DNA from 3 places in the Rhizobium sp. GW821-FHT14E12 genome. Region 2 is predicted to be linked to each of the others. Evidence: predicted binding sites of a transcription regulator. Region 2 holds the regulator's gene; each other region holds the start of a gene.
The links. Region 2 encodes PhoB, which activates phosphate uptake and scavenging genes when phosphate is short. Its sites were predicted from a motif close to TGTCATNNANCTGTCAT; they were not measured.
Positions count from the first base shown of each region.

Region 1: the regulator PhoB is predicted to act here: its motif matches at 3,562-3,578, upstream of AC1RO0_RS01085 (esterase-like activity of phytase family protein).
Region 3: the regulator PhoB is predicted to act here: its motif matches at 5,830-5,846, upstream of AC1RO0_RS18065 (alpha-D-ribose 1-methylphosphonate 5-triphosphate diphosphatase).

Region 1 is NZ_JBXAPH010000001.1:204,744-215,349, forward strand. Features, by position in the region: gene glmS (glutamine--fructose-6-phosphate transaminase (isomerizing)) at 1-1,489, shown strand, start outside; gene AC1RO0_RS01075 (DUF502 domain-containing protein) at 1,667-2,368, shown strand; gene AC1RO0_RS01080 (YiiG family protein) at 2,430-3,368, opposite strand; gene AC1RO0_RS01085 (esterase-like activity of phytase family protein) at 3,741-5,237, shown strand; gene recG (ATP-dependent DNA helicase RecG) at 5,280-7,385, opposite strand; gene AC1RO0_RS01095 (FAD assembly factor SdhE) at 7,559-7,873, shown strand; gene mfd (transcription-repair coupling factor) at 7,870-10,606, shown strand, end outside.
Region 2 is NZ_JBXAPH010000006.1:220,833-231,438, forward strand. Features, by position in the region: gene argF (ornithine carbamoyltransferase) at 1-488, opposite strand, end outside; gene AC1RO0_RS22090 (aspartate aminotransferase family protein) at 560-1,759, opposite strand; gene AC1RO0_RS22095 (GcrA family cell cycle regulator) at 2,187-2,723, shown strand; gene phoB (phosphate regulon transcriptional regulator PhoB) at 2,812-3,495, opposite strand; gene phoU (phosphate signaling complex protein PhoU) at 3,528-4,241, opposite strand; gene pstB (phosphate ABC transporter ATP-binding protein PstB) at 4,293-5,108, opposite strand; gene pstA (phosphate ABC transporter permease PstA) at 5,123-6,457, opposite strand; gene pstC (phosphate ABC transporter permease subunit PstC) at 6,454-7,935, opposite strand; gene AC1RO0_RS22125 (substrate-binding domain-containing protein) at 8,019-9,053, opposite strand; gene phoR (phosphate regulon sensor histidine kinase PhoR) at 9,241-10,497, opposite strand.
Region 3 is NZ_JBXAPH010000004.1:249,625-260,230, reverse strand. Features, by position in the region: gene AC1RO0_RS18095 (SDR family oxidoreductase) at 1-404, opposite strand, end outside; gene AC1RO0_RS18090 (outer membrane protein) at 769-1,404, shown strand; gene AC1RO0_RS18085 (glutathione S-transferase) at 1,512-2,108, opposite strand; gene AC1RO0_RS18080 (23S rRNA (adenine(2030)-N(6))-methyltransferase RlmJ) at 2,139-2,990, opposite strand; gene AC1RO0_RS18075 (molybdopterin-containing oxidoreductase family protein) at 3,072-5,195, shown strand; gene AC1RO0_RS18070 (NUDIX domain-containing protein) at 5,192-5,785, shown strand; gene AC1RO0_RS18065 (alpha-D-ribose 1-methylphosphonate 5-triphosphate diphosphatase) at 5,936-7,105, shown strand; gene purN (phosphoribosylglycinamide formyltransferase) at 7,119-7,796, opposite strand; gene purM (phosphoribosylformylglycinamidine cyclo-ligase) at 7,793-8,866, opposite strand; gene AC1RO0_RS18050 (AI-2E family transporter) at 9,090-10,220, shown strand; gene hdaA (DnaA regulatory inactivator HdaA) at 10,223-10,606, shown strand, end outside.

The sequences.
Region 1 (10,606 bases), on a different contig from region 2:
CGAGGGCAGGGTGTTCACCACGCAGACGGACACGGAAGTCGTCGCGCATCTGCTGGCGAAATACGTCGGCGAGGGCCTTGATCCGCGCGCGGCGATGCTAAAGATGCTGAACCGCGTCACCGGCGCCTATGCGCTCGCGATCATGTTCCAGAGCGATCCCGATACGCTGATGGCGGCCCGCTCCGGTCCGCCGCTCGCCGTCGGTTTCGGTAATGGCGAGATGTTCCTCGGTTCGGATGCCATTGCACTTTCGCCCTTCACCAACGAGATCACCTATCTCGTCGACGGCGACTGCGCGATCATCACGCGCAATAGCGCCACGATCCTCGATTTCAACGGTAAGGAAGTCAGCCGCCCCCGGCAGATATCGCAGGCGACCGCCTATGTCGTCGACAAGGGCAATCACCGCCACTTCATGGAAAAGGAAATCTACGAACAGCCGGAGGTGATCTCCCATGCGCTCAGCCAATATGTCGATTTCGTCGGTCATCGGCTGCGCCCGAATGCGTCGGCGATCGATTTCAAGGGTGTATCGGGACTTGCTATCTCGGCTTGCGGCACGGCCTATCTCGCCGGCCTGATCGGCAAATACTGGTTCGAGCGCTACGCCCGCCTGCCGGTCGAAATCGATGTCGCCTCCGAATTCCGTTATCGCGAGATGCCGCTGTCGCCCTCGCAGGCAGCGCTGTTCATTTCGCAGTCCGGCGAAACCGCCGATACGCTGGCGTCGCTGCGCTATTGCAAGGACAACGGCCTGAAGATCGGCGCAATCGTCAACGTCAAGGAATCGACCATCGCGCGCGAATCCGATGCGGTGTTCCCGATCATGGCCGGCCCGGAGATCGGCGTTGCCTCGACCAAGGCTTTCACCTGCCAGCTTGCCGTTCTGGCATCACTGGCGATCGGCGCGGGCGTTGCGCGCGGCACGGTGAGCGCCGAGGACGAAAACGCGATGGTACGCCACCTTGTCGAGATGCCGCGCATCATGGCAAGGGTGCTGAACATCATCCAGCCGCAGATGGAAAGCCTTGCCCGCGAAATCTCCAAGTTCAAGGACGTGCTCTATCTCGGCCGCGGCACCAGCTTCCCGCTCGCCATGGAAGGCGCGCTGAAGCTCAAGGAAATCTCCTATATCCATGCCGAAGGCTACGCCGCCGGCGAACTGAAGCATGGTCCGATCGCGCTGATCGACGAGAACATGCCGGTTATCGTCATTGCGCCCTATGATCGATTCTTCGACAAGACCGTCTCCAACATGCAGGAAGTGGCGGCTCGTGGCGGCCGTATCATCTTCATCACCGACGAGGCGGGGGCGGCTGCCTCCACGCTGCCGACGATGGCGACGATCGTCCTGCCGGTTGTCGATGAAATCATCGCGCCGATGATCTTCTCGCTGCCGATCCAGCTGCTCGCCTATCACACGGCCGTCTTCATGGGCACGGATGTCGACCAGCCACGCAATCTCGCCAAGTCGGTGACGGTGGAGTAAGGCGCGGCCTCATTTATTTTCGTGTGATAACGTCGTCGTGAACTGGGCCGATATCCGGCCCGGTGGCGTGGCTGCCGGGTTGTGCACTGCGCCGATTTCTGGCACGATTCATCAAGGAGGTGGTGGGGGAATTTGCCGGTTAGCGGTTGGCGACGGAACGGAGTTTTCGAACGGCGAATGACGGAAAAGCCCATCAAAATGTCCGTGGCGACACGGCTCAGAAACAATTTCCTGGCCGGCCTCATTATCTGCGCGCCGATTGCCATCACGCTCTGGCTAACCTGGTCTGTCATCCATTGGGCCGATAGCTGGGTCCGACCCTATATTCCCGCGCGCTACGATCCCGAGAGCTATCTGAACTTCGCCGTTCCCGGTACGGGTGTGGTGATCGCGATGATCTTCATCACCATCATCGGCTTCCTCGCCAAGAACCTGATCGGCCAGAGCATCGTTCGCTTCGGGGAGTCGATCGTGCAGCGCGTGCCGCTGGTGCGAACCATCTACAAGAGCCTGAAGCAGATCTTCGAAACCGTGCTGAAGGAGCAGGGGACGTCGTTCAAGAAGGTCGGGTTGATCGAATATCCGAGCCCCGGTCTCTGGTCGATGGTGTTCGTCTCGACTGATGCCAAAGGCGAAATCGCCTCGAAATTCAATGCCATGGGGCATGATATGGTGGCGGTTTTCCTGCCGCCGACCCCAGTACCAACAGCCGGTTTCCTGATCTTCGTGCCGCGCGAGAAAATCACGCTTCTCGACATGAGCCCGGAAGACGGGGCCAAGCTTCTGATTTCGGGTGGCCTGGTCTCGCCCGAATATCGGGAGAAGCTGATTGCAGCCAAGGAATTGCCGCCGCCCGTCCCGATGAAATCCCTGTCTTAATGCGAGATCGCGTGTTGGAACGGTAGCTCGCGCGCCGGCCAGTCCCTGCGATGCAACGCTTCTATCTCACGCTATTGAACATTTCGATCGCGCTGTTGAAGCGGGTGACGACGAGTTGATATTTGTCCGGCGTGGGATCCTGTTTGATCTGGCGGAAGTCGCCGACCATTCCGGTCAAACTGTCGTTGATGCCATCAAGAAGAGGAGTATTGACGCTGTTGCCGCCTTCCTGTTTGGCTTTTGCCAAGGCGGCGCGCTGATCCTCTAATGTCTTTTCCAGATCGGTGATCTTTGCGTCTATCTGACTCTGTAGAGCAGGCTTACCAGGATCTTCCGAACTATTGAGAAGATCGACCAGTTGTCTCGCCTGGCTGAGGGCAAGCCGTGTCTGATAGACCGGCATGTCCCCGCGTTCCTTGATCTTGGCAAGCTCGGCTTGTTCCCGACGATCAAGCTCCTTCTGCAATTGCTGATGGAATTCCTCCAGCGCGGCGGCCGCAGTCTGGAAATCGGCAAGCATCAACGGATCCTCGCGCTTTCCGCGCGCGAGCCCGTCTTCCATGTAGGCCTTGCTGGCATAGTAGACATTCAGGCCGGAGAGGCGGGGCACGGCCTGACCAAGCGCGGAGATCAGCTTGTCGGCGGCGGTATCGAGTTCTGTGGACGCATCGCCCTTTGCGCCGCGCACCGCCTTCAATTTGTCCGCGGATCGTTCGAGCGAGCCTTTGCTGACTTCGGTAATATTGTCGGAGGTCGCGCTCTTCGAAATATTGGCGTTCTGATAGGCCTGATATTGCGCCAGCAGGCCGGAATCCCCGATGAGATCATTATAGGCCAGCACGTAGTCGTTTAATTTTGCGCTGTTCGCCAGCTTCGATGCCGTATCGGCCGAGGACTGATTGCTGGCGGCAGTGGAATTCGACTGATCGTCGCAGGCCGAGAGGCCCAGGATTGCGGTGAATGCCATCGCGAGAACAGCGACAGAAGCAGACGTCTTCATGGAGTGAAACCCTTCGCTATATTGTGGCGTTAACGGCGATTATTGCGAGGACATCGCAAACAAGGTTCGCAGCAGGCTTAGGAACGACCTACGCCAAATGCGGCACGGTTTCAATCTCAAGATGTCGTGGCGGACGAGCGGAACGTTATGCTAGCGATCATCCGGCCAGCCGGTCGCATCAGCCGGATCGAACTGTCATGTCCCTATCATATTGCCGTTCTAGACCGGTTGCCGGAAGGGCAGGCGGGCACATCTCATGGTCGAATGTTTTCGGCTCAACGGAGCCTGACACTATCGTTCGACATGGTTTTCGACCGATCGGGAGATGAACGCCATTCCAGCACAAAGAGTTTTCATTAGGAGGATATTGCCGTGAGAAATTTGCGTTCAATGAGTTTGCCGCTGCTGTCGGCAGCGCTCGCCACTTGCGTTTTCGCAATGCCGGTCGTGGCCTTCGCCGATAGTTCCGTCGCCGTCGGTGGCGTCACGCTGGTGAACAAGGGCCTCGTCGCTGTCGGCCGTATCCCGGCTAACCAGCGCGACAAGTTCGGTGAAACCTTTGGCTCGGGTTCGGGCATGTCGATCGACGCCAAGAACTGGGTGCGCAATGCCGATGGCTCCTACAAGGGATCGCTATGGCTGCTGCCGGATCGTGGCTATAACGTCGTCGGCACCACTGATTATCGTCCGCGCCTCAACACCATCGACGTTCAACTGATACCGGTCGCCCCAGGCGCAACGCCGCCGGCTGGCAAGGAGCAATCGGGCGTCGTTGCCAAGCTGGCCGACACCATGCTGCTGGCCGACAACAAGGGCGCCGACACCACCGGCCTCGATCCCTCGGGTGGCAGTCGCCATCCGGAAGATGGCATGCCCTTGCTGCCTGAAGCACCGAACGGCAAGATCTCGCTCGACAACGAAGCCATCGTCCGCTTGGCCGATGGCACCATGTTCATCAGCGACGAATATGGTCCCTATATCTACCGCTTCTCCGCCGAGGGCCGCATGATGTCCGCCACGCCGCCGCCGGCGGCGCTGCTGCCGATGCGTAACGGCGCCGTGAACTTCGCCTCGAACAATCCCGGCCCCGGCGAAAGCGCGCCCGACCCCAAGGATCCGACCAGTGGACGCCAGAACAATCAGGGCCTCGAAGGCATGTCGATGACCCCGGACGGCAAGTTCCTGATCGCCGTGCTGCAATCGGCGACGCGCCAGGACGGCGGCGATTCCGGTTCGACCCGGCAGAACACTCGCGCATTGGTCTACGATGCCACCGACCTGGCCCATCTGAAGCTGGTGCATGAATATGTCGTGCCATTGCCGGTCTTCACCAACAACAAGGGCAAGACGGCTGTCGCTGCTCAGAGCGAAATCGTGGCGCTTTCGCCGACGAGCTTCCTGATGCTGGCGCGCGACAGCAACAACGGCTACGGCATGGAAGGCGAAAAGTCGCTCTACCGCAGCATCAACGTCGTAGACATCTCGACTGCCACCGATATCGCCGGCAGCAAATTCGATGCCGACACGCCGGTTGCTCCGAAGGGTGTTCTTGATGCGTCGGTGAAGCCCGCAACGGTTAGCCAGTTGATCGACATCAACGATAGCGCCACCCTTGGCCGCTTCGGTCTCCATAACGGCGCACCGAACGATCGCAACAACCTCTCCGAAAAGTGGGAGGCCATGTCGTTCGTCAGCGTTCTCGATCCGAAGCTGCCGGACGACTACTTCCTGTTCGTCGCCAATGACAACGACTTCCTGACACAGGACGGTTTTCAGGTGGGCGCCGCCTACAAGGGTGAAGGTGGGGCTGACGTCGACACCATGTTCCAGGTGTTCCAGGTGACGATCCCTGGCTTGTCTGCCAAGTAATAGCTTTTGAGAGGGATGGACGCGCCTGCTGCGTCCGTCCAACTATCCGGCTCTCAGGAACCGGATCGCTTCGTCGCGGCGGAAGAGATAGAGCAGGGTGCGTACCGCCATGCCGCGCTCGCCGGTCAGGTCCGGATCGCGGTCGATCAGATAGGCGGCGTCTTTGCGGGCGATCTCCAGAAGATCGGCATGGGCCTCGAGGCTGGCGATGCGGAAGCCGGGCGTGCCGGACTGGCGCGTGCCGAGCAGCTCGCCTTCGCCACGCAGCTTCAGATCCTCCTCGGCAATGCGGAAGCCGTCCTCGGTATCGCGCATGATCGATAGCCTCGCATGGCCGGTCTCGCCGAGCGGGCCTTTGTAGAGCAGGATGCAGGTCGAGGCTTCGTCGCCACGTCCGACGCGGCCGCGAAGCTGGTGTAGCTGAGCCAGGCCGAAACGCTCAGCATGTTCGATCACCATGATCGTCGCATCCGGCACGTCGACACCGACCTCGACGACCGTCGTGGCAACCAGCAGCCGGATTTCGCCGTTCTTGAAGGCCATCATCACGGCATCTTTTTCCGGCCCGCTCATGCGGCCGTGGATCAGGCCTATGCCGGGACCAAGCGCCTTGACGAGCGTTCCATGCCGCTCCTCGACGGACATTAAATCGGATTCTTCGGATTCTTCCACAAGTGGGCAAATCCAATAGGCTTTCTTGCCCTCTGACAGCGCACTCTTCAGCCGGGATACGATATCCCCGGTTCGTTCGGTCGGGATGGTGATCGTCTGGATCGGCTTGCGGCCGGCCGGCTTCTCGGTGAGTTTGGAAACATCCATATCGCCAAAGGCGGCTAGCACCAGCGTGCGCGGGATCGGAGTTGCGGTCATCACCAGCATGTGCGGCGAGATGCCCTTCGCCGTCAGCCGCAGGCGCTGGTGGACTCCGAAGCGGTGCTGCTCGTCGACGACGGCCAGCATCAGGTTCGCATAGCTGACGCTGTCCTGGAACAGCGCATGCGTGCCGATGATGATCTGTGCCTCACCGGAAGCGATGCGCTCGAGGATGGCATCGCGCTCGCGACCCTTGGTGCGGCCGGTCAGCACTTCGACGGAGAGATTGGCGTTGGCGGCGAATTTCGCGATGGTCGCATAATGCTGTCGCGCCAGGATTTCCGTCGGCGCCATCAATACGGCCTGGCCGCCACTTTCGATGACGGCCGCAATCGCCATCAGCGCGACGAGCGTCTTTCCTGCGCCGACATCGCCTTGCAGCAGTCGCAGCATGCGCTCGGTGCCCGCCATATCCTTGAGGATATCGGCAATGGCTGCCGTTTGGCTATTCGTCAGGGAGAAAGGAAGGGATTCCAATATCTTCTGGCTGATGTCTCCAGTCGGATGCACGGGCTGTCCCGCGACTTTGCGCAGCCGTTGACGGACGAGCGCCAGCGACAATTGCCCGGCCAGGAATTCATCATAGGCAAGCCTGCGGCGGGCCGGCGCCTGCGGGTCGAGATCAGCGGCGTCGCGCGGCGAATGCAGCATGTGAAAGCTGTCGGATATCGAGGGGAAGCCCTGCTTCTGCGCCAGCGCCTCGTCATCCCATTCCGGCAGTTGCGGCAAGCGTGTCAGCGCCGCCTCGATGGTCTTGCGCAGGAATTTCAGCGCGAGCCCCGCCGTCAGCGGATAGACGGGTTCGACCAATGGCAGGTTCTGCGCTTCGCTTTCGCGCATGATGTAGTCGGGATGCACCATCGACGGGCGGCCATTGAACCAGTCGACCTTGCCGCTGACGGTGACCGTCTCATCGATCGGCAATTGCTTTTCCAGCCATTGCGCCTTGCCGCGGAAGAATACCAGGCCGAGTTCGCCGGTCTCGTCATGCAGGAAGACGCGATAGGGCACGTTGCTGCGCGGGTTCGGCGGCGGCTGGTGGCGGTCGACGCGTCCGGTAATGGTGACGATCGCGCCCTGCGGCGCCCGCGCGATGCCCGGCTGCTCCCGTCGGTCGATAATGGAGTGTGGCGCATGAAAAAGGAGATCGATGACGCGGCAATCGTCGATGGTTTCCCGGTCGAGCAGCTTCACCAGCAGCTCGGCGACCTTCGGCCCAACGCCGGGCAGCGAAGAAATGGACGCAAATAACGGGTCGAGGATGGCGGGTCGCATGGCCGGCAAAATGCGACGGGGAGGGTAGTCTTGGCAAGAGCTGACCGCCACGGAGGCTTCCGCGAGGCACACACTCCCCGGAAAATTGAATGTCAGGCGCTTTTTTCCGAAAAAGCGGTTCCCACCTTCCAAGGCTGGTTTTATAGAGACGCATCAACATAAAGGTTTTTGTGATGACTGGGCTGACACTCAGCAGTGCCGATCTCGATCCCCGCCGCCGCCGTATCCTGTTTCGCTGCTGGCACCGTGGCCTCCGCGAGATGGATCTCGTTTTCGGCCAGTTCGCCGACAACGAATTGCCGGGACTCAGCGAGGCCGATCTCGATGAGTTCGAGCGCATCATGGATGAGGAAGACAATGATCTCGTCCGGTGGATCCTCGGAACGCTGCCGGTGCCCGAGCATCTGCAGACGCCGCTTTTCAAGCGTGTGGCCGCCTATAAGCCGGATTTTGAAGAGGTCGCGGAAAGGCTTGGGATAACCAGATGATCCCAGGGTTCGACGCGAAGAAACTGCTCGCGGCGAGCGAGCCGCTGACGGTTGGCCATGTTCCTGCGGGCATGGAGCCCTTCCTGCTGGCCGAACTGGCCCGCACCGGTGAGCCGATCGCTTATGTGATGTCGGACGGCCAGCATATGGCCGATGTCGAGCAGATGCTTGGTTTCCTCGCGCCCGAAATTCCGGTTTTGCCGCTGCCTGCCTGGGATTGCCTTCCCTATGACCGCGTATCACCCAGCTCCGACACCTCGGCCCGCCGTCTCGCGGCCCTGAGCGGCCTTATCGCCTACCATCGCAAGCCGCATGCGGCGATCGTACTGGTGACGGTCAATGCCATGCTGCAAAAAGTGGCGCCGCAGGATGTGATCGAGAGCCTGGCTTTCTCGGCCCGGCCGGGCAATCAGGTCCGGATGGACGACGTCGCCGGCCGTCTGGAGCGCAACGGCTTCGACCGCGTCGCGACCGTGCGCGAAGTCGGCGAATATGCCGTGCGCGGCGGTATCCTCGATGTCTTCGTGCCGGGAACGGAAGAGCCGGTGCGCCTCGATTTCTTCGGCGATACGCTGGAAAGCATCCGCAGCTTCGATCCCGCCAGCCAGCGCACGACCGGTCAGGTCCGCTCTCTCGATCTCAATCCTATGAGCGAAGTGACGCTGACGCCGGATACGATCAGCCGATTCCGCAAGAATTACCTCTCCTCATTTGGTGCCGCAACGCGCGATGACGCTCTCTATGTCGCTGTCTCCGAGGGCCGCCGCTATGCTGGGATGGAACATTGGCTGCCGCTGTTCTACGAGAAGCTGGAGACGGTTTTCGACTACCTCCGAGGCTTCCGGCTGGTCACGGATCATACGGTGCGTGAAGCCGCCGAGGAGCGCTCCAAGCTCGTTTTCGATTATTACGATGCCCGCCTGAACTCCGGACAGCCGGCCAAGAGCCAGATGTCCCAGGGCACGCCGTACAAGCCGGTAACGCCAGGCCAGCTCTATCTCGACGGCGGCAGCCTTTCCAAGGCGCTCGATGCCTTCAACGCCATCCGCATCTCGCCTTTCAACGAGCATGAGGGCGAGGCTCGCCGCGTCATCAACATCGATGCCCGTCAGGGTCCGCGCTGGGCGCGGTCCGCGACCGAAAACGCGGACGCCGAGCGCGTCAATGTCTTCGATTCCGTGGTCAAACACATAGCCGAACGCCGCGCCGCCGGCGGCAAGGTAATGATCACGGCTTGGACGGAAGGCTCGCTCGACCGCCTCTTGCAGGTGCTTGCCGAACATGGGCTTGCCCGCGTCAAGACGGTCGAGGCTTTCAAGGATCTCGCCACGCTGGCGAAAGGCGAGGCGGCCGCAGCTGTGCTGAGCCTGGAAGCCGGTTTTGAAGTTGGCGATCTCGTCGTCATCGGTGAGCAGGACATTCTCGGCGACCGCATGGTGCGCCGCTCCAAGCGCCGCAAGCGCGCCGCCGATTTCATCTCGGAAGTGGCAGGTCTCGACGAGGGCTCGATCGTCGTCCATGCCGAACACGGCATCGGCCGTTTTGTCGGCCTCCGAACCATCGAAGCGGCGGGTGCGCCGCATGCCTGTCTCGAGCTGCAATATGCCGATGAGGCCAAGCTTTTCCTGCCGGTCGAAAATATCGATCTCCTGTCGCGCTACGGCGGCGAGGGCACCGAAGCGCAGCTCGACAAGCTGGGCGGCGGCGCATGGCAGATGCGCAAGGCCAAGCTCAAGAAGCGCCTGCTGGATATGGCCGGCGCGCTCATCCGCATCGCGGCCGAGCGCCTGACGCGGCATGCACCGGTGCTCAGCACCCCGGATGGCCTCTATGACGAGTTCGCCGCCCGTTTCCCCTATGACGAGACCGAAGACCAGATGAACGCCATCGAGGCGGTGCGCGACGATCTCGGCGCCGGCCGGCCGATGGACCGACTCGTCTGCGGTGACGTCGGTTTCGGCAAGACGGAAGTGGCGCTGCGCGCCGCCTTTGTTGCTGCCATGAACGGCGCGCAGGTCGCGGTCGTCGTGCCGACGACGCTTCTGGCGCGTCAGCACTTTAAGACTTTCACCGATCGCTTCCGTGGCCTGCCAATCCGCATACAACAGGCATCCCGCCTTGTCGGAGCCAAGGAATTGGCACTGACCAAGAAGGAAGTTTCTGAAGGCAAGACCGACATCGTCGTTGGCACGCATGCGCTGCTCGGCGCCGGCATCCAGTTCGCCAATCTTGGTCTGCTGGTCATCGACGAGGAGCAGCATTTCGGCGTCAAGCATAAGGAGCGCCTGAAGGAGCTGAAGAGCGACGTGCATGTGCTGACGCTGTCGGCGACGCCGATCCCGCGCACGCTGCAGCTCGCCATGACCGGCGTGCGCGAATTGTCTCTGATCACCACGCCGCCGGTCGACCGCATGGCGGTCCGCACCTTCATCTCGCCTTTCGATTCGCTGGTGATCCGCGAAACGTTGATGCGCGAGCATTATCGCGGCGGCCAGAGCTTCTATGTTTGCCCGCGCCTCGCCGATCTTGCCGACATTCACGCCTTCCTGCAATCGGATGTGCCGGAGCTGAAGGTTGCCGTCGCCCACGGCCAGATGCCGGCCGGCGAGCTCGAGGACATCATGAACGCCTTCTATGAAGGTCGCTACGATGTGCTTCTCTCGACCACCATCGTCGAATCCGGTCTCGACGTGCCCACGGCCAACACGCTGATCGTGCACCGCGCCGACATGT
Region 2 (10,606 bases):
TTGTTGCCGTCGCCGGTCCAGGCAATGGTCTTGCCCTTGATCGGGCCGCGATGCTCCTCGAAGGTCATGATGTCAGCCATGATCTGGCAGGGATGCGTGTCATCGGTCAGCGCATTGATGACCGGCACGGTCGCATGTTCGGCCAGCTCCAATAGACGCGAATGCTCCGTCGTGCGGATCATGATGGCGTCGACATAGCGCGACAGCACCTTCGCCGTATCGCCGATCGTCTCAGCCCGGCCAAGCTGCATCTCGGTGCCTGACAGGAACAACGTCTCGCCACCGAGCTGGCGCATGCCGACATCGAAGGAAACGCGGGTTCGGGTGGAGGGTTTCTCGAAGATCATCGCCAGCATCTTGCCGGCAAGCGGCTTGTCGGCCGTGCCCGCCTTTAGCGCCTGCTTTCGCACGATGGCATCATCGATGATGCTGCGCAGATCGGCAGCCGCGACGGCCGAGAGATCGAGAAAGTGTTTCGGAGAAGCCATGTTCCTACCTGTACTCTAGAAAACAACAACGCCCGCGTGGGGCAGAAACGCCCCGACAGCGGGCGCTGGATTTAGGCCGACTTTTTGACGCGAGCGGCGCGCACGGATTCTGCCGCGCGTTCGATGCGGGCAATGCCTTCGCGCGCTTCCTCTGCAGTCACCACCAGCGGCGGCAGCAGACGGATGACGTTGTCGCCGGCCGGCACGCCCAAAAGATGCTCGGCGCGGATTGCCTGCAACAGCTCCGCCTGCGGAATGGCAGCCTTGATGCCGAGCATCAGGCCCTCGCCGCGGACATCCTCGATGATATCGGGGAAACGATCCTGAAGCGAAGCCAGGCCCTGGCGGAAGACCAGTGCGATGTCGCGCACATGCTGCAGGAAGCCATCAGCCAGCACGATATCGAGCACGGCATTGCCGACTGCCATGGCGAGCGGATTGCCGCCATAGGTCGAGCCATGCGTGCCGGCCTTCATGCCCGAAGCGGCTTCCGCCGTCGCAAGGCAGGCACCGAGCGGGAAACCGCCGCCGATACCCTTGGCCACGGCCATGATGTCGGGCGTGACGCCGGACCATTCATGGGCAAAGAGCTTGCCGGTACGGCCGACGCCGCACTGGACCTCGTCAAGGATCAGAAGAAGGCCATGCTCGTCGCAGATCTGGCGCAGGCCGCGCAGGAACTCGTTGGTCGCGGGGCGGATGCCGCCCTCGCCCTGCACGGGCTCAATGAGAATCCCGGCCGTCGCATCGGTGACAGCGGCACGCACGGCGTCGAGATCGCCGAAGGGCACCTGGTCGAAGCCCGGTGCCTTCGGGCCGAAACCTTCGAGATACTTCTCCTGTCCGCCGGCGGCGATCGTCGCGATCGTGCGGCCGTGGAAGGCACCTTCGAAGGTGATGATATGGAATTTCTCGGGATGGCCCTTGGAGAACTGGTAGCGCCGCGCCGTCTTGATCGCGCATTCCAGCGCCTCGGCACCGGAATTGGTGAAGAACACCTTGTCGGCAAAGGTGGCTTCCGTCAGGCGCTTCGACAACTTCTCCTGGCCCGGCACCTCATAGAGGTTCGACAGGTGCCAGACCTTATCGGCCTGCGCCTTCAGTTCCGCAACCAGATGGGGATGTGCATGGCCAAGCGAATTCACCGCAACACCGGCGGCGAAATCGAGATAGCGCTCGCCTGTCTCCGTGAACAGCCATACGCCCTCTCCTCGCTCAAACCGCAGCGGAGCACGCATATAGGTGTCATAAAGCGGCGCGGTTTCAGCCATGGCCCGTATCTCCTCGATCACAACTTTTAGGGCCAATCGTTTCCTTCAAGTGAAACGGGCCCGGAAAAATCAAAAATGCCGCCTTGCGGCGGCTGAGGCACTATTGATGTTTTGCACCGCAATGTCAACAAAACAGGCGATTTAGCAGGCGCGGCAGAGCGCCTCTCGACGAGAGGTATGTCTTCAACTGCTAATATTGCAAAAATGCCACGCTTGGACAAGCAAGTTGGGGAAAACCCCGAAATCGATTCCCCAGGAATCATGCGTGTCTTGTCACGGAGTCAGCCTCACACTAGGTTAAACCCCAATTACTAGACTGCATGCGGCGGAACTAGTCACCACAATTTTTAAGCGTTTCGCGCCTCGCCCTAATGCGAGGCAATGGTGAAGGATTCTGCCATCGGAAACGCGACAGCGGAGACAGGGCATGAATTGGACAGACGAACGCGTCGAGAAGCTGAAGAAGCTGTGGTCCGAGGGTTTGAGCGCGAGCCAGATCGCGGCGCAGCTTGGTGGTGTCAGTCGTAACGCCGTCATCGGCAAGGTGCATCGCTTGAGCCTGCCGGGCCGAGCGAAGGCCGGCGGCACGGCGACGGCCGCCCGAGCGCAGAAGCGCAACACCTCGGCGCCGCGCGCACCGAACTACGCCTCGCGCGTTGCAACCCGCACGGTTACCCGTCAGCAGGGCGCGACGATGCTCAAGGAAGAAGTCGAGATCGATACGGTCAATGAGATCGAATATCGTCCGGCCGCCAATGTGGTTGTTCCGATTTCGCGCCGCCTCGGCCTGACGGAACTCACCGAGCGCACCTGCAAGTGGCCGGTCGGCGATCCGCTGAAGGATGACTTCCATTTCTGCGGCAACGACAGCCCGGATGCATCGCCCTATTGCGGCTACCATCAGCGCATGGCCTACCAGCCGGTGCATGAACGGCGCCGGCCGGCGGCTCAACCCCGCGGTTGAGATGCCCCATAGCCGAAATGAAAGAAACGGGCCGAAAGGCCCGTTTTCTGTTTCCGCCGCTATGTTGGATGACTGACCGGTTTCCCGCTCAGGCTTCCATGGAATAACCCGCGCCGCGAACGGTGCGGATGACATCCTGCATATTGGAGAAGTTCAGCGCCTTGCGCAGACGTCCGACATGGACGTCGACGGTGCGTTCGTCGACATAGATGTCATGTCCCCAGACACCGTCGAGGAGCTGCGACCGCGAGAAGACGCGGCTCGGCGAAGCCATCAGGAATTCCAGCAGGCGGAATTCGGTCGGCCCCAACCGCACTTCGCGGCTCTTGCGGTGAACGCGATGGGTCTCGCGGTCCAGTTCGATGTCGCCACAGCGCAACACCGTGGAGAGAACCTCCGGACGGGCGCGACGCAGCATCGCCTTGACGCGAGCCATCAGCTCCGGCGTCGAGAACGGCTTGACGACATAATCGTCCGCGCCGGTGGAAAGGCCGCGCACGCGCTCGCTTTCCTCGCCGCGGGCGGTGAGCATGATGATCGGCAGGCGCTCGGTCTCCGGCCGCATGCGCAGCCGGCGGCAGAGTTCGATACCGGACACGCCGGGGAGCATCCAGTCAAGGATCAGAAGATCGGGGATGCGCTCCTGGAGGCGAAGCTCGGCTTCGTCGCCTCTCAGAATGGTGTCGACCTCGAAGCCTTCAGCCTCAAGATTATAGCGCAGCAGAACGCTGAGCGCTTCTTCGTCTTCTACAACAGCAACTCTCGGAACCATGCGTCTCTGGTCTCCTTTTCTTGGCGTCTTCGTTATTCCGTCACCGCACCGACGGTGTTGGCGGTATCGTCTTTCGGGCGCTCGCCTTCCGGCTGGCTGCCGGTCGCCATGTAATAGATCGTCTCGGCGATGTTGGTGGCATGGTCGCCGATGCGCTCGATGTTCTTGGCGCAGAAGAGAAGATGCGTGCAGGTGGTGATGTTGCGCGGATCTTCCATCATGTAGGTCAGCATCTCGCGGAAGAGCGAGGTGTACATCGCATCGATTTCCTCGTCGCGCTCACGGATCGAGACGGCCTTGTCGGGCGAACGGGTCGTGTAGACGTCGAGCACTTCCTTGAGCTGGCTGAGCGCCAGTTCGGAAAGATGCTCGATGCCGCGCGCCAGGCGGCGCGGAACACCGTGGCCCTGCACGGCGATGACGCGCTTGGCGGTGTTCTTGCCGAGGTCGCCGACGCGCTCCAGATCGGCGGCGATGCGAATGGAGCCCATGATTTCGCGCAGGTCGGCCGCCATCGGCTGGCGACGCGCGATGGTGACGATCGCCTTGTCGCCGACTTCGCGTTCGGCGTGGTCGAGGACGACGTCGTCGGAAATGACCTTCTGTGCAAGGGCGGCATCGCCATGCACCAGGGCGCGGACGCTGTCGCTGACCATCTGCTCCGCCAGACCGCCCATTTCCGCAATGCGGCGCGTCAGGAACTTCAGGTCTTCGTCATAGGCAGAGAGAATGTGAGTGGAGACCATTTTTCTATCCTCAGGGTGAAACGTGTGAAGGGAGCCGCGCGCGGGATATCATCAACCAAAACGGCCCATGATGTAATCCTGCGTGCGGAAATCGTCGGGATTGGTGAACATCTTATCGGTATCGTTCTCCTCGACCAAATGGCCGAGGTGAAACATTGCGGTGCGTTGCGAGACGCGGGCGGCCTGCTGCATGGAATGCGTCACGATGACGATCGTGAAGTTTTCCCGCAGCTCGTGAATCAGTTCCTCGACCTTGGCCGTGGCGATGGGATCGAGCGCCGAGCACGGCTCGTCCATGAGAATGACTTCCGGGCTGACGGCGACGGCGCGGGCGATGCAGAGGCGCTGCTGCTGGCCGCCCGACAGGCTGGTGCCGGCTTCCAGCAGCCGGTCCTTCACCTCGCCCCAGAGACCGGCCTTCTGCAGGCTGGTTTCGACGATATGGTCGAGATCGGCCTTGGAGCGATGCAGCCCATGGATACGCGGGCCGTAGGCGACGTTCTCGTAGATCGACTTCGGGAAGGGATTGGGCTTTTGGAACACCATGCCGACGCGAGCACGCAGCTCCACGACATCGATGGCGCTGTCATAGATATCCTGATCGTCGAGCGTGATCTTGCCGGTGACGCGGCAGGTATCGATCGTGTCGTTCATCCGGTTCAAGCAGCGCAAGAAGGTGGATTTGCCGCAGCCGGAAGGGCCGATCAGCGCGGTGACCGTATTGACGCGGATGTTCAGGTCCACACCGAACAGGGCGCGCTTGTCACCATAATAGACCGAGACGTCCTGGCCGATCATCTTGTAGGGGATCGTCGTCATCTTCCTGGCCAATGCCTTCTCGCCTGCGGCTTCCGTCATCATGTTCATTCCGTCTTCTCCCTCTACCAGCGCCGCTCGAAGCGACGGCGCAGCAAGATGGCTCCGATGTTCATCGCAACAAGGAAGAAGAGCAGGACGATAATGGCCCCGGAGGTTCGCTCGACAAAGGCACGCTCGGCTTCGCTCGCCCACATGTAGATCTGCACCGGCAGGGCGGTCGCCGGATCGAGCGGCGACGTCGGATAATTGGCGACGAAGGCGACCATGCCGATCAAGAGCAGCGGCGCGGTTTCGCCGAGCGCATGCGCCAGCCCGAGGATCGTGCCGGTCAGGATGCCCGGCATGGCGAGCGGAAGGACATGGTGGAACACCACCTGCATGCGCGAGGCGCCGAGACCAAGCGCTGCGCTGCGGATCGACGGCGGCACGGCGCGCAGCGCCGAGCGCGTGGCGATGATGATCATCGGCAGCGTCATCAGGCTCAGCACCAGCCCGCCGACCAGCGAAGCCGAGCGCGGCAGGCCCATGACATTGATGAAGACCGAGAGGCCGAGCAGACCGTAGACGATCGACGGCACAGCGGCGAGATTGTTGATATTGACCTCGATCAGGTCCGTCAGCCGGTTCTTCGGCGCGAATTCCTCGAGATAGATCGAGGCGGCGACGCCGACCGGCAGTGCCAGCACCAGCACGGTGAGCATCAGATAGAGCGAACCGATCAGCGCGACGCCGAGGCCGGCCGCTTCCGGACGGCTGGAATTGCCGGACAGGAACAGGCCGCTGTTGAACGCCTTATGGAGCGCGCCGCTGGCGGTAAGCTGCTTCATCCAGCCGAGCTGCCGGTCGGAGACCTTGCGGTCCGTCTCATTCGCCGTCAGGTCAATCTGCCCCTTGTTGGCGGAATCGATATTGGCGCCGGCAAGCAGCGTGATCTTCACCGTTTTCCCGATGATGGAGGGGTCGGCCATGACCTTGTCGCGCAGCACGCTCCGCGCACTGTCCGAGACCATCGCCGTTGCCTCACGCACGAGCACGCGATTGGCGGGATCGATGTCGAGCGCCTTCACCAGGGCATCGCGGACGAGAAGCGGATAGTTGGCCGCGACCAGCACCTTCGGATCGCTGGCGCGCTTGCCGGCCGGATCGATCGCCTTCTCGGCAAACTCGATCGGCAGGGTGATCGAGGTCTGTACGAAGGCGGTATAGCCGTGGCGCACCACGGTCGAGACCAGAGCGATGAGGAAGACAAGGCCGAATGTGACGGCGGCGATGCCATAGGCACGGAACCGGCGCTCGGCGGCGTAACGGCGCTTGATGCCGATATCGCGCCGCGCCGGTGCGCCGGGCGTCAGCCCGCGCGGGATCGGCGGCTTTGCGGAGAATACGACATCGCTCATTCGTATTGCTCCCTGTAGCGGCGGACGATGTAGAGTGCGTAGACATTGAGGCAGAGTGTCAGGCAGAAGAGCGTGATGCCGAGCGCGAAGGCGACCAATGTCTGCGGCGAGGTGAATTCGAGATCGCCGGTCAACTGGTTAACGATCTTCACGGTGACCGTCGTCATCGGCTCGAAGGGGTCGAACTGCATGCGGGCGGCGACGCCGGCCGCGAGAACGACGATCATCGTCTCGCCGAGTGCCCGCGAAGCCGTCATCAGCAGCGCGCCGACGATGCCCGGAAGGGCTGCCGGCAGGAGAACGCGCTTGACCGTTTCCGATCGCGTCGCACCGAGGCCGAGCGAGCCGTCGCGCAGCGAGCGCGGCACCGCCATGATGATGTCATCGGAGAGCGAGGAGACGTAGGGGATCAGCATGACGCCCATGACGAAGCCTGCGGTCAGGACGCTCTGCGCCTCGATGAAGCTCGCATAATTGCCCGTCAGCAGGCCGTTGATATCAGCGGAGATATCGCGCAGGAAAGGTCCGACGGTCACGAGCGCGAAGAAACCATAGACGATGGTCGGAATACCGGCCAGCACTTCGAGCATCGGCTTGGCAAGGGAGCGTACGCGGGCCGAGGCATATTCGGCCATGTAGATGGCGGCGAACAGCCCGACGGGAACCGCGACCAGCATGGCGACTAGGCTGATGTAGAGTGTTCCGGCCAATAGCGGGATGAGGCCGAAGGTGCCCGTCGTTTGCGCGCCGGCGCCGGTGAAGCGCGGATCCCAGACTGTGCCGAAGAAGAATTCGGCGGCGGGCACCATGTTGAAGAAACGGGCCGCCTCCGACAGCATCGAGGCCGCGATGCCGAGCGTCGTCAGCACGGCAATCGACGAGGCAACGATCAGGCCGCCGAGAATGACCTGCTCCACCCGATTGCGGGCGCGAAAACGCGGCGCGATGGCGCGCAGTCCATAAATGGCGCACAGAACGGAGAGGATGATGGCCACAGCCGACATGACGACACGGCTCACATGGCGCATGCCGTTGTATTTGTTGGCGGCATCGACCATGTAGCCGGTCGGCCGGACGGCGAGCGGCACACCCTTCTGCGCCAACACCAGCTGGAGATCGACCGAACCGGCGGCGACGGCGGCGAGCTCCTGGTTGTCGAGCAGGCGCATGCCGTGGGCGATGCTGCGCACCACACCGTAGCTGAGGTTGAGCTCGGCCTCCGGCAAGGTTTTCACTTCCTCGGGAAAGGATTTGAGCACGACGTCGTCGATCACCTGCGGGCTGATGACGAGCCATGCGCAGATCAGCGCCAGCGCCGGCAAGACCGCCCAGATGGCGACATAAGCGCCGTGATAACCGAGCCGCGAATGCAGGACCGAGGATCTGCCGCCCGACAGCGCAGCCGCTCTCGTCCGCCCCAGCACGAAAGCGGAGGCGCCGATGATCGACAGGCATGACAGCAGCAGTGACACACTCATTCCCAATCCCTGGCCCATTCCCCGGCCTATTTCCCGGCAAACGCCGGCGCGGGTGACCGCGCCGGCGGGCAGTTCCTATGCGATCACATGATCTTCCCGTTCGCGACGTCCTTGCGGATCTGGTCGCGCTCGACATCCGGCGCAGGCACCAGGCCATATTCGGCCAAGGGGCTGTCCGGTCCGATCATCTGATCGCTGATGAAGAAGTCGACATATTCCTTCAAGCCCGGAATGACGCCGAGATGCGCCTTCTTGACGTAGAAGAACAGCGGCCGCGACACCGGATAGGTGCCGTCGGCAATGGTCTGGCCCGACGGCACGATGCCGCTTACGGTCGCAACCTTCAGCTTGTCGGCATTGTTCTGATAGAAATAGAGGCCGAAGACGCCGATGCCATGCTTGTTGGCGTTGATGCGGGCGAGCGTCTCGGGATAATCGCCATCAATATCGACCGCGACGCCATCCTTGCGCACCGCAATGCATTTTTCAGCCTGTTTGCCGGCATCGGAGACCGCCGCCTTGATGACGTCCAGCGCGCCGGAATCCTTGCAGCCGGCGGCGAGCACCTTCTCCTCGAAAACCTCGCGCGTGCCGTGCTTTTCGCCCGGAATATAAGCGGCGATTTCGAAATCCGGCAGGGCCGGGTTGATCTCGGACCATTTCTTATAGGGATTGGGCACCAGCTTGCCGTTGATGACGACTTCGGCGGCGAGCGCCTTGTAGAGGTCGGTCGACACGAATTTGATGTCGGGATTGCTCTTGTCGTAGGCGAAGACGATGCCATCATAGCCGATCTTGATCTGCTGGATATCGGCAACGCCAGCCGCCCTGCAGGCGTCGACCTCACTGCCCTTGATCGGGCGCGAGGAGTTGGCGATGTCGATGGAGTCGGGACCGACGCCCTTGCAGAATTCCTTCAGGCCGGCGCCGGAGCCGCCGGATTCGACGACGGGCGTCTTGTAGCTCGTAAAGGTCTCGCCAAAAGTCTCGGCAACGATCTTGGCATAGGGGAATACGGTGGAGGATCCGGAAATCTGAATCTGATCGCGGGCTGTGGCGGCCCCGGCGAAGGCGACCGAAGCAACCAGCGCTGCGATAGACAATTTCAAGGCATTCATGGTGAATCCTCCCTGACGGACTTTGAAGAGCGCGACGGCGAACGGAACGTCCGCCTGTTTCAGCATCTCTTTTTTAGCTGTCAAAGCACCGCCCTTTTATGTCAGGCGAGTGAAACAATTATGACAGTACAATCCCTTGAAATTTATGGATTATACCGCGGTCAAAATTGTCGGTTCACAGAGGCTTTCAGAAGCGGACGGTAAAGTCCGTTCCTTTTCCGACTTCGGACTTGACGATCAGCCGCGCGCGGTGACGGGTCAGAATGTGCTTGACGATGGCAAGCCCGAGACCGGTGCCTTTTTTCGAGCGGCTGTCCTCGACATTGACGCGATAGAAGCGCTCGGTCAGGCGCGGCACATGTTCAGCCGGAATGCCCGGCCCGCTGTCGGAGACGATGACCTCGACGGCCTGGCCCGGTTCGTTCAAGAGCGAGACCTCGACCACCTTGCCTTCCTGGCCGTATTTGCAGGCGTTCTCGATCAGGTTTTCGAAGACCTGCACCAGCTCGTCGCGATCGCCCAGCACCTCCACCTTGCCCGGCGGCAGATGCAGGTTGATGGTGACGTCGAGATCGCCGGCGAGCGGCAGAAGCGCATCGCGGACATGGCCGAGCAAGGGCACGAGATCGACCTTCTGGTCCGGCGCGAGATGCGATTTCAGTTCCAGCCGCGATAGCGACAGAAGATCGTCGACCAAACGGCTCATGCGCGTCGTCTGGTCGAACATGATGCCGAGGAAGCGCTGCTGCGCCTTCAGATCCGCCTTGGCCGGCCCCTGGATGGTTTCGATGAAACCGCGCAGCGAGGCGAGCGGCGTGCGCAGCTCGTGGCTGGCATTGGCGACGAAGTCGGAGCGCATGCGGTCGATATGACGGAGCTCCGAAATATCGCGGAAGGACAGCACGAAGAACGTGCCCGGCTCGATCTCGGCCTCCGGCAGGTCGATTGGCGCGATGCGGACGATATAGACACGTTCGGACGGCAGCCGCTCGGAATGTTCGATCTGGTTCGGCGCATTGGTGGCGATCGTCTCGCGCACCATGTCGAGCACGCCGGGGGAGCGCAGCTTGGCGGAGATATGGGCGTTGAGCGGAAAGGCGCCGAACGCCTTTTCGGCGGCGGGGTTCTGGGCCACGACGGAGGCCTCGCGATCGACGATCAGCACCGGCATGTCGAGCGCGGAAAGACCGGCGGAGACCGTGCGCAGCAGGGTCTCCGGATCGGTCGGCACTGGTTCGGCGGGCGATTGCGGCTCAACCGTCTCGATCAGCGGCGCGCGGGTCAGCGCCACGATCATGGCAATCATCCAGATCCAGAAGACGACGGCGGTGTTGATGCCCTCGATGAGCGCCAGACCGGCGATCAGCGTCGCCAAAATCAGGATAGCGGCTTCCTGCCGCAGCCGCGCCGCCAGCCTCCCGAGGAATGACCATTCGTCTTGCAAGTGCACCCGTCCCTTTGCCTGCCATCATGGAAATCAAGACTCTGCGTCTTAGCGGGGATTCATGACAGAAGTTTACGGCTCTATCCACAGAAGCCACCAGCTTACGATA
Region 3 (10,606 bases), on a different contig from region 2:
GGAACGCCGTCCGGAAGCTGGCGCGTGAAATCGGCTGCCAGGATCGAGGGCGCGCGGACATGCACGGCAAAATGCGCGTCAAAGGCTTCGGCATCGAATCGGTCGGCGGAGTCGCCTTGGAAAACAGAGGCGTTGTTGACCAGCAAATCCAGCGGTCCAAGCTCCGAAACGACCCTTTCGATCAGCATCGAGGTCTCTGTCGAATTTTGCAGGTCGGCCTTGATCGCAATTGCCTTTTTGCCCTGTTGCCGCAATTCCGCCACGATCTCGGCCGCCTCGGCGAACGATCGGTTGGCGTGCAGCGCCACCGCAAAGCCGTTGGCCGACAAATCCTCGGCCATTGCTCGGCCTATTCTTTTTGATGCACCCGTTATCAGCGCGGTGTGTAGTTTTTCCTGGCTCAAGATGCTGCCTTTTCCTCGCCGTTACCCAACAGAAGCTCATATAGGGCGTCGATACACCATATGAAATGGTGCTTATGCAACACAAGCGACGACGATGACCGGTGTAAATCTTTAGATATATTTGGAGTAAAATAAGTATACGCGCTTTAACCACTCGTTATGGTTAACAATTCGTCTGTTGCGCTGAAGCAACATCGAAATTCAGCCACGCGTGTGCCACAATGATATCATAATTTAGCTCTTCGATTTCCTCATTTGCATTCCAATTTCAGTGTCGATCCGGGAGGGGACATTTAGTAATTGCTCGTGGTGCTCCGAAGTCGACAACAGTAGACCAAGAACACGAGCCTGAAAGGAGAAAAGTATGCGTACTCTTATCAAGACCCTCATGGTCTCCGCCTTTGCTATTGGCGGCTTCAATGCAGCTCATGCCGCAGACGCCGTAGAGCAGATTCCGCAGCCGCCTGTTGCACAGGACGCCGCTCCGGCCATCAACAACTGGTCCGGTTTTTACATCGGTGGTGCAGGTGACTGGCAGAAGGGTGAATTCCACAAGCGCACTGGCAACGGCTACGGCTTCGGCGGCCAGGCGTTCACCGGTTACAACTGGCAGCAGGGCCAGATCGTATACGGCGTTGAAGCTGACCTCGGCTACTCCGGTTTGGACGCGAGCCGCAACGGCCTGACTGCCAAGAACGGCGTCAACGGCTCGGTTCGCGGTCGTCTCGGCTACGACTTCAACCCGTTCATGCTGTACGGCACGGCCGGTCTGGCTGTCGGCCAGAACAAGCTTTCCGACGACACCTCGTCTGACAGCAAGACCGCTGTCGGCTACACGGTTGGTGCCGGTGCTGAAACCTTCCTGACCAACAACGTAACGGCTCGTATCGAATATCGTTACACCGACTACGGCAAGGAAAAGTTCAACCTCGACTCTGGCAACTTCTCTCGCGGTTACGACGAGCAGAGCGTCAAGGTCGGTATCGGCGTGAAGTTCTAATCATCTGACAGCAATGTCTGACGAAGAAGCCGGGGTTTTGCCCCGGCTTTTTTCGTTTCAGTATGCTGGTGGATCCGCGCATTCGTCATGCGGGAGCTTGACGACAATCAGCCCTGCGGCTTCATCGACTGATAGTCGGGGAAATGCTTTTCGAACTTGCGTGCCCAGCCGATCAGGTCAGCGTGGTCCGCTTCCCATTCTCCTTCGAACCGCAATTGCAGGTAGCCAAGCAGGGAAGCCAGCGCAAAGTGCCCGCCATGCAGCTTCTTGCCGATCTTCGGCGGCTCGGCATTGAGATGGGTGAGGGCGCGGCCGACCTTCGTCCACTGGCGGTCGATCCAGGGCTGATGCTGCTTGTCCGGATCGCGCAGGCGGCGTTCGTAGACGATCGATAGCAGGCATTCGTTGGTGCCGTCGCAAAGCGCTTCCAGCACTTCGGCTTCAGTACGCTTGCTGTCTTTCGCGGGATAGAGCTTCTTGCCTTTCCGCCGATGGAAATATTGCATGATGGAGCGGCTGTCGAAGATCGCTTCGCCGTCATCCGTCAATAGCGTCGGGATCTTGCCGAGCGGATTGTTGTCGACCAGCACGTTAGGTCCGGCATTGGTGTCGACGCGGATTTCGTTGATCTCGATGCCGAGATGCCGGGCGGCCATCCGCACCTTGCTGGAAAAAGGGGAGGTGGACGAGCAGAGCAGCTTCATGGATTCACCTTGTCATGTACGGAATGAAATTCAGTGCTCGCCGCGCAGCCAGAAGGCCCGTTGCGAGGCAAAACGGTCCTGCGCCAGCATATCTTTCAGCGCCGGCAGCAGCGCGTGCAGCTCGTCTTTCAGCGTGAAGGGTGGGTTGACGATGATGAGACCGGAGCCGGTCAGCCCGGTGAAGCCGCGGTCGCTTTTGACCGTCAGTTCAGCGCAGAGCATCTTGGGGATCTCCAATGCCTGCAGCGCCTCGTGGAAGGCCTTGATCGGCGCATCTTTCTTGATCGGATACCAAAGGCAATAGGTGCCGCCGGGAAAGCGGCGCCAGGCTTTGGCAAGGCCATCCGCCAGCCGCTCATATTCGCCGTCTTCCTCGAAGGGCGGATCGACCAGCACAATGCCGCGCTTCTCCTTCGGCGGCAGATGCGCGCCGAGCGCCAGCCAGCCGTCGAGCTCGGTGATGCGGGCATGGTGGTCGCCCTCGAACAGCCGGTGCAGCCGCTGGAAGTCCTCGGGGTGCAGTTCCATGGCCGACAACCGGTCCTGCGGGCGGAACAGCATGCGGGCAAGCTTCGGCGAGCCGGGATAGAATTGCAGGCCGCCATCGGGATTGAGCTCGCGAACGGCGGTCAGATAGGGCTCCAGCAGATCGGCGAGCTGCGGCACGAGTTCGGCGTCGAGAAGCCGGCCGATACCGTCCTGCCATTCGCCGGTCTTCTGCGCCTCTTCCGAGGAGAGGTCGTAGAGTCCGATGCCGGCATGGGTGTCCAGAACGCGGAACGCCTTGTCCTTGTTCTGCATGTAGCGGACGAGCCGGGCGAGCACCGCGTGCTTGAGCACATCGGCGAAATTGCCTGCGTGGTAGATATGCCGATAGTTCATTTTCGGTGAAGTCCGTATGATTTGTTGCGATGGGCGAGATTATGCCTTTTGGCCGGACATGGCTTGAAATATACAAATACGATGAACATTGCGACCCCCATTCCAGCCAAATCCAAGATAGGTCACACGGCCTGTCCGCACGACTGTCCCTCCACCTGTGCGCTGGAGATCGATCTGACCGAGGATGGCAAGGTCGGTCGCGTGCGCGGCGCGAGGGACCATTCCTATACGTCGGGCGTCATTTGCGCCAAGGTCGCCCGCTATGCCGAGCGGCTTTATCATCCCGACCGGCTGATGAAGCCGCTGCGCCGCGCTGGCGCTAAGGGCGACGGACGCTGGCAGGAGCTCTCTTGGGACGACGCGCTGGACGAGATCGCCAATGCCTTCGTCAAGGCCGAGGCGAGGGACGGCAGCGAGGCGGTCTGGCCGTATTACTATGCCGGCACCATGGGCCTGGTGCAGCGCGACAGCATCAATCGCCTGCGGCATGCCAAGCGCTATTCCGGCTTCTTCTCCTCGATCTGCACCAATCCCGCCTGGACCGGCTTTACCATGGCGACCGGCACGCTGCGTGGCCCGGACCCACATGAAATGGGCCGTACTGATTGTGTGGTGATCTGGGGCACCAACGCGGTTGCGACCCAGGTCAACGTGATGACCCATGCGGTGAAGTCGCGCAAGGAGCGCGGCGCCAAGATCGTCGTCATCGATATCTACGACAATCCGACGATGAAGCAGGCCGATCTGGCGCTGATCGTCAGGCCGGGCACGGATGCGGCACTCGCCTGCGCCGTCATGCACGTCGCCTTCCGCGACGGCTATGCCGACCGCGCCTATATGGCCAAGTATGCTGACGATCCCGCCGGTCTGGAAGCGCATTTGCAGACCAAGACACCGGAATGGGCGGCAGCGATCACCGGCCTGTCCGTAGATGAGATCGAGACCTTCGCCAAACTCGTCGGCACGACGAAGAAATCCTATTTCCGTCTCGGCTACGGCTTCACCCGCCAGCGCAACGGCGCCGTCGCCATGCATGCGGCGGCCTCGATCGCTACGGTGCTCGGCTCCTGGCAGTATGAGGGCGGCGGTGCCTTTCATTCCAACAGCGATATTTTTCGCATGGACAGCAGCGAACTGACTGGCCGGTCGATGCTGGATCAGGATATCCGCATGATCGACCAGTCGCAGATTGGCCGCGCGCTCACTGGCGATGCCGTGGCGCTGCGCCATCGCGGGCCGGTGACGGCGATGCTGATCCAGAACACCAATCCGGTGAACATCGCGCCGGAACAGCGGCTGGTGAAGCGCGGCTTTGCCCGCAACGACCTCTTCGTCGCCGTGCACGAACAATTCATGACCGATACCGCCGAAATGGCCGATATCGTCATCCCCGCCACCATGTTCGTCGAGCATGACGATATCTATCGCGCCGGTGGCCAGAACCACATCCTGCTCGGCCCCAAGCTGGTCGAGCCGCCTTCGGCGGTGCGCAGCAATCTCTTCGTTATCGAGGAACTGGCCAAGCGCCTCGGCGTCGCCAATTGTCCCGGTTTCGGCTTTTCCGCGCGCGAGATGGTCGACCGTCTCCTGTCGGATAGCGGCCTGCCGGATTACGATTACTTCCTCGAGCATAAATGGTTTGACCGTCAGCCGGCTTTCGAGGAGGCGCACTTCCTCAACGGCTTCGCCCATCCCGACGGCAAGTTCCGTTTCCGTCCGGACTGGGTCAACCAGCCCGCTCCGAACCGCCCGCCGGAAGCTGTCGGCTTGCTCGGTCCGCACATTGAACTGCCGGAGTTTCCGGATCAAGTCGATGTCATCGAAGTTGCCGATCCGGACCATCCCTTCCGGCTTGCGACTTCGCCGGCGCGCAATTTCCTGAATTCGAGCTTCGCGGAAACCAAGACCTCACGCCTAAAGGAGGGCCGCCCAGAGGTGATGATCAATCCAGCGGACGCCGCAGCGCTTGACGTCATCGATGGCGATCTCATCCAGATCGGCAATATCAGGGGCGACATCCGCCTCCATGCGCGCATCACGACGGAAGTGAAGCCCGGTGTATTGATCGCCGAGGGGCTGTGGCCGAACAAGGCGCATGTCGATGGCGAGGGCATCAATGTGCTCACCGGCGCTGATCCCGTCGCTCCCTATGGCGGCGCGGCCGTTCACGACAACAAGGTCTGGCTGCGCAAGGATGCGAGATGACGAAGTTCGAAAAGGCGAAGGTCGAGATCGTCAACGAGAAGACGCTCTCGGATCAATGGACGCGGCTTAGCAACTACGACATCGACTATACGGATTCCAGCGGTGAGACGCACAGGCTGAAGCGCGAGATCTATCATCGCACACCGGCCGCCTGCATTCTGCTCTACGATCCCAAGCGCGAGACGGTCATCCTCGTGCGGCAGTTCCGCCTGCCGGCCTATCTCACCGGTTTTCCCGCCTGGATGATCGAAGTGCCGGCCGGCTTGCTCGATGGCGATCATCCGGAAGAGGCGATCCGCCGCGAGGCGATGGAGGAAACCGGCTTCCGCGTCCGCGATATCAGGTTTCTTTTCAAGACATTCACCTCGCCGGGCGCGGTCACCGAAATCATCCATTTCTTCGCCGCCGTCATCGACACCACGGACCGTATCGCTGACGGCGGCGGGCTTGCTGAGGAACACGAGGACATCGAGGTGCTCGAAGTCCGGCTGACCGATGCGGTGGCGATGATCGAGGCCGGCGAGATCTACGACGCCAAGACGGTCATGTTGCTGCAATGGGCCGCCTTGAACAGGGCGAGCTTGGGATAGGTCGTTTGGAAGCGTGCAAGCACTGTCAAAATCAGTGCTGCGATCTTCATCACGGTGTCACGAATCGCGCCTATCGGGAGGCATTCGCCGGATAGGTCCGGACTATTGTCATGTGTTTGAAACAATTGACGCTATTCTAGGAGAAAGCCGATGTGGCTCAGCAATTTCACGCTCGTTCTTCCCAATGAGGTCGTCGATCAGGGTTCCGTTCGCATCGAGGACGGCGTGATCGCCGAAATCCGCGCCGAGCCAGTGGCGAACGCGACCTTTAACGGCGGTGGACGGTTGCTGATGCCGGGCTTTGTCGATTTGCACGGCGATATGATCGAGCGCGAGATCGCGCCGCGCCCGAATGCGACCATGCCGATCGATTTCGGCATCCACGAACTCGACAAGAAGCTTGCCGCAGCCGGCGTCACCACCGCTTACGCAGCCGTCTCCTTCGCCACGGAAAGCGTCTACGGTCATGTGCGCTCGCTGGAGACCACTTCGGCAGTCATCAAGGGCATCAGCAGCCTACGCGATCACCTGCTGATCGACCATCGCGTCCACGCTCGCTACGAGATCACCAATGTCGGCGCCGCACCGACGCTGGAGCGGCTGCTGGAGGATGGCGTCGTCGATATGGTGTCGTTGACCGACCACACGCCGGGGCAGGGGCAATACAATAATATCGAGGCCTATGTGCTCAGCATGTCCGAGCGCCGCTCGATGTCACGGGAAGCGGCGGAAGAGATGGTGGCCCGGCGTATCGCCATGCGGCAGGACCCGGATATCGAGCGCAAGCTGCACGACATCGTCGGCCTCTCCTTGAAGCATAAGCTGTCGCTGGCGTCGCATGATGACGATAGCGCAGAGAAGGTGGCCGAGATGCATGATCTTGGCGTGACGATCAGCGAATTCCCGGTGACGCTGCCGGCTACCGAAGAGGCGCATCGTCGTGGCCTCTGGACGCTGATGGGCGCCCCGAACGCGCTGCGGGGTCAGTCCATGTCAGGCAATCTGAGCGCTCTCGATGCGGCGAAAGCGGGCCTGCTCGGCATCATCGCCGCCGACTATCATCCGGCTGCCTTCGTGCCGGCGATCTTCAAGATTGCCGAAGTTGCCAGTGGTGGCCTGCCTGCGGCGGTCGCCATGGCGACGGCAAATGCTGCGCGCTCTGCCGGCTTGACGGACCGCGGCGCGATCGCTGTCGGACAGAAGGCAGATCTGGTGGCTGTCGAGCACGGTGCGGTTCACCGCATCCGCGCGACCTTCCGCAACGGCCGCGTCGTCTATAGTGATGGCACGCTGCATCCGCTGATGGCGATGGCTGCCTGAGGGGGAAGTTCGACTAGATCCGGCTGACGTCGCCAAGCAGGGACAGGATCTGCTGTCCGGCGACAGCCGGTGTCTTTGCCGTGGCAATGGCCTTGCCGCCTTCCATCCGTACCTTGCCTTCCGCCAGCAGTCGCAGCGACTGCGGATAGAGCTGATGCTCGATCGTCAGCACGCGGGCGGCCAGAGCATCGGCGGTATCGTCGGTGAGCACCGGCACGGCGGCCTGGCCGATCACCGGACCTTCGTCCATGCCTTCGGTCACGAAATGCACGGTGCAGCCAGCGATCCGCTGGCCGGCGTCGATGGCGCGCTGATGTGTATGTAGGCCGGGGAAAAGCGGCAGCAGCGATGGGTGAATATTGATGATCCGGCCTTCGTAGCTCTGGATGAAGCGGCCGGTGAGCAGACGCATATAGCCGGCAAGGCAGATGATGTCGGGCGACAGTGCCTCGAGCTGCGCGAGGATGGCCTCCTCATGCGCGTCCTTGCTGGCGAAATCCTTGCGCACGAAGGCGAAGGTGGCGATGCCCTCGGCGGCGGCCTTCGCCAGTCCGCCGGCATCCGCCTTGTCGGAAATCACGCCGACGATCTCGGCCGGGTAGTCCGAAGCCGCAGCCGCCTTGACCAGCGCCATCATGTTGGAGCCGCTGCCCGAAATGAAGACGACGACGCGTTTGCGGGCCGAACTCATATTGCCAGCGTACCCTTGTAGACCGTGCCGGCAGCGCCTTCGTCGCGGGCGATCATGCGGCCGAGTGTGACGATGGATTCGCCTTCGGCCTCAAGGGCGGCCTTGACGGTGTCGACATTCTCAGCGGAGACAACTGCGATCATGCCGATGCCGCAATTGAAGGTGCGCAGCATTTCCTTGGCCTCGACGCCGCCGGTCTTGGCGAGCCACGAGAATACCGGCGGCACCTCGACGGCGGCCAGATCGATCTCGGCGGCCAGATGCTTCGGCAGCACGCGCGGAATGTTTTCCGGGAAACCACCGCCGGTGATGTGGGCGAGTGCCTTGATGGCATGGGTCTCGCGGATCGTCTTCAGGAGCGGCTTCACATAGATACGCGTCGGCGTCAGCAGGGCTTCGCCCAGCGCCTTGCCTTCTGCGAAGGGAGCGGGTGCATCCCAGGCGAGGCCGGAGAGATCGACGATCTTGCGCACCAGCGAGAAGCCGTTGGAATGAACGCCGGAGGAGGCGAGGCCGAGAATGACGTCGCCCTCGGCGATATCGCCGGAGGGCAGAAGCTGGCCGCGCTCGGCCGCACCCACGGCAAAACCGGCCAGATCGTAGTCGCCATCGGAATACATGCCGGGCATTTCCGCCGTCTCGCCGCCGATCAATGCGCAGCCCGCCTCGCGGCAGCCGGCTGCAATACCGCCGACGATCGCCGCACCCTGGTCGGGGTCGAGCTTGCCGGTGGCGAAGTAGTCGAGGAAGAACAGCGGCTCGGCGCCCTGGACGACGAGGTCGTTGACGCACATGGCGACGAGGTCGATACCGACAGTGTCGTGATAATCGGCGTCGATGGCGATCTTCAGCTTCGTGCCAACGCCGTCATTGGCGGCAACCAGCACCGGATCGGTGAAGCCCGCGGCCTTCAGATCGAAGAGACCGCCGAAGCCGCCGATTTCGCCGTCGGCGCCAGGACGGCGCGTCGAACGCACGGCGGGCTTGATCTTTTCGACCAGCAGGTTGCCGGCATCGATATCGACGCCCGCGTCGCTATAGGTCAGACCGTTTTTTCCAGACTGGCTCATGCTTACGCCTCCGATGGCCGCCCTTCAATCGCGACAGGGCCTTGATCGGGTCGCCATTGCATGACGTGGGCCTTTATGCAAGGCGCTAACATAGGGAAAGCCTCGATTTTCCCCGCTTCACAGTGCTTGAAGGCCGATTTCCGGCCGCAGGCTTGACCATAATTGCGGCGTCATCCTATGTCCTAAGCGAGCGGCAGCAGGCCGGCGAGCAGTGGGGACGACGATGAAGCAACAAGTCAGCGGGACAAGCCTCAAGCGTCAAGTCACCTTCTGGTTGATTGTGCTCGGCGCCTTCATTGTCTTTCTCTACCTCTTCAGCTCGATCCTCTTGCCCTTTATCGCCGGCATGTCGATTGCCTATTTCCTTGATCCGGTGGCGGACCGGCTGGAAAGGATCGGCCTCAGCCGCCTGATGGCGACGATCGTCATTCTGGTTGCCTTCGTGCTGGTCTTCGCCCTGGCGCTGACGATTTTCATCCCGATCATCATCAATCAGTTCAATGATTTCGTCCAGCACATACCGGGCTATGTGCAGCAGCTTCAGCAGTTGATCGCCAAGACCCAGACGATGGTGTTGCCGGACTGGATCCGCAATCAGATCGGCGTCATCAAGGACAATATCTCTAATATCATGTCGGACGGACTGAGCTTTGTCGGCGGCCTCTTCGCGCAGATCTGGAGTTCCGGCAAGGCGCTGGTCAACATCCTTTCGTTGATGGTCATCACGCCCGTCGTTGCCTTCTATATATTGCTCGACTGGGATCGCATGATCGCCAAGGTCGACGCCTGGGTGCCGCGCGATCATGTCGCCACCGTCCGGCAGATTGCCACTGAGATTGACCAGTCGATCGCAGGCTTCATCCGTGGCCAGGGCTCGCTCTGCATTATCCTCGGCATCTATTATGGCGTCGGCCTGTCGCTGGTCGGCCTGAATTTCGGCCTGTTGATCGGCCTCTTCGCCGGCATGATCAGCTTCATTCCCTATGTCGGCTCACTGGTCGGCCTGTTCATCGCGGTCAGTGTCGCGCTGGTGCAGTTCTGGCCGGATTATATCTGGGTCGGCCTCACGCTCGCCGTCTTCTTCACCGGCCAGTTCCTGGAAGGCAATGTGCTTCAGCCCAAGCTGGTCGGCGAAAGCGTCGGCCTGCATCCGGTCTGGCTGATGTTCGCGCTTTTCGCCTTCGGTGCACTCTTCGGTTTCGTCGGCCTGCTGGTCGCCGTTCCGGCTGCGGCCGCCTGCGGCGTGCTTGTTCGCTTTGCCCTTTCGCGATACCTTCAGAGCGACCTTTATTATGGACACTCGGAAGCCGATAAGGCGCGTAGGGCCAAGGCCGGCAATCCTGAGAAAAACTAGACATGACCGATGTGAAGAACGCTGATTTGAGGCGCAAGCCCGCCGAACAGCTACCCCTGGCCTTTACCCATGACGCCGCGAGCGGCCGGGACGACCTGCTGGTCGCCGATCCCTTGAGCGCGGCGGTAAAGATCGTCGATTCCTGGCCGCACTGGCCGTCGCCGGTGGTCATTCTCGCCGGCCCCGTCGGCTCGGGAAAATCGCATCTCGCCAGCATCTGGTGCGAGAGAAGCGGCGCTGTCCCGATCCATCCGCAAACCGGCTCGGACGCAGCCGTTATCGCGGCAAACGGGCCTGTCATCTTCGAGGACGTCGATCGTCTGGGCTTCGACGACACTGAACTTTTCCACGTCATCAACAGTGTCAGGGAAAACGGCACTGGCCTT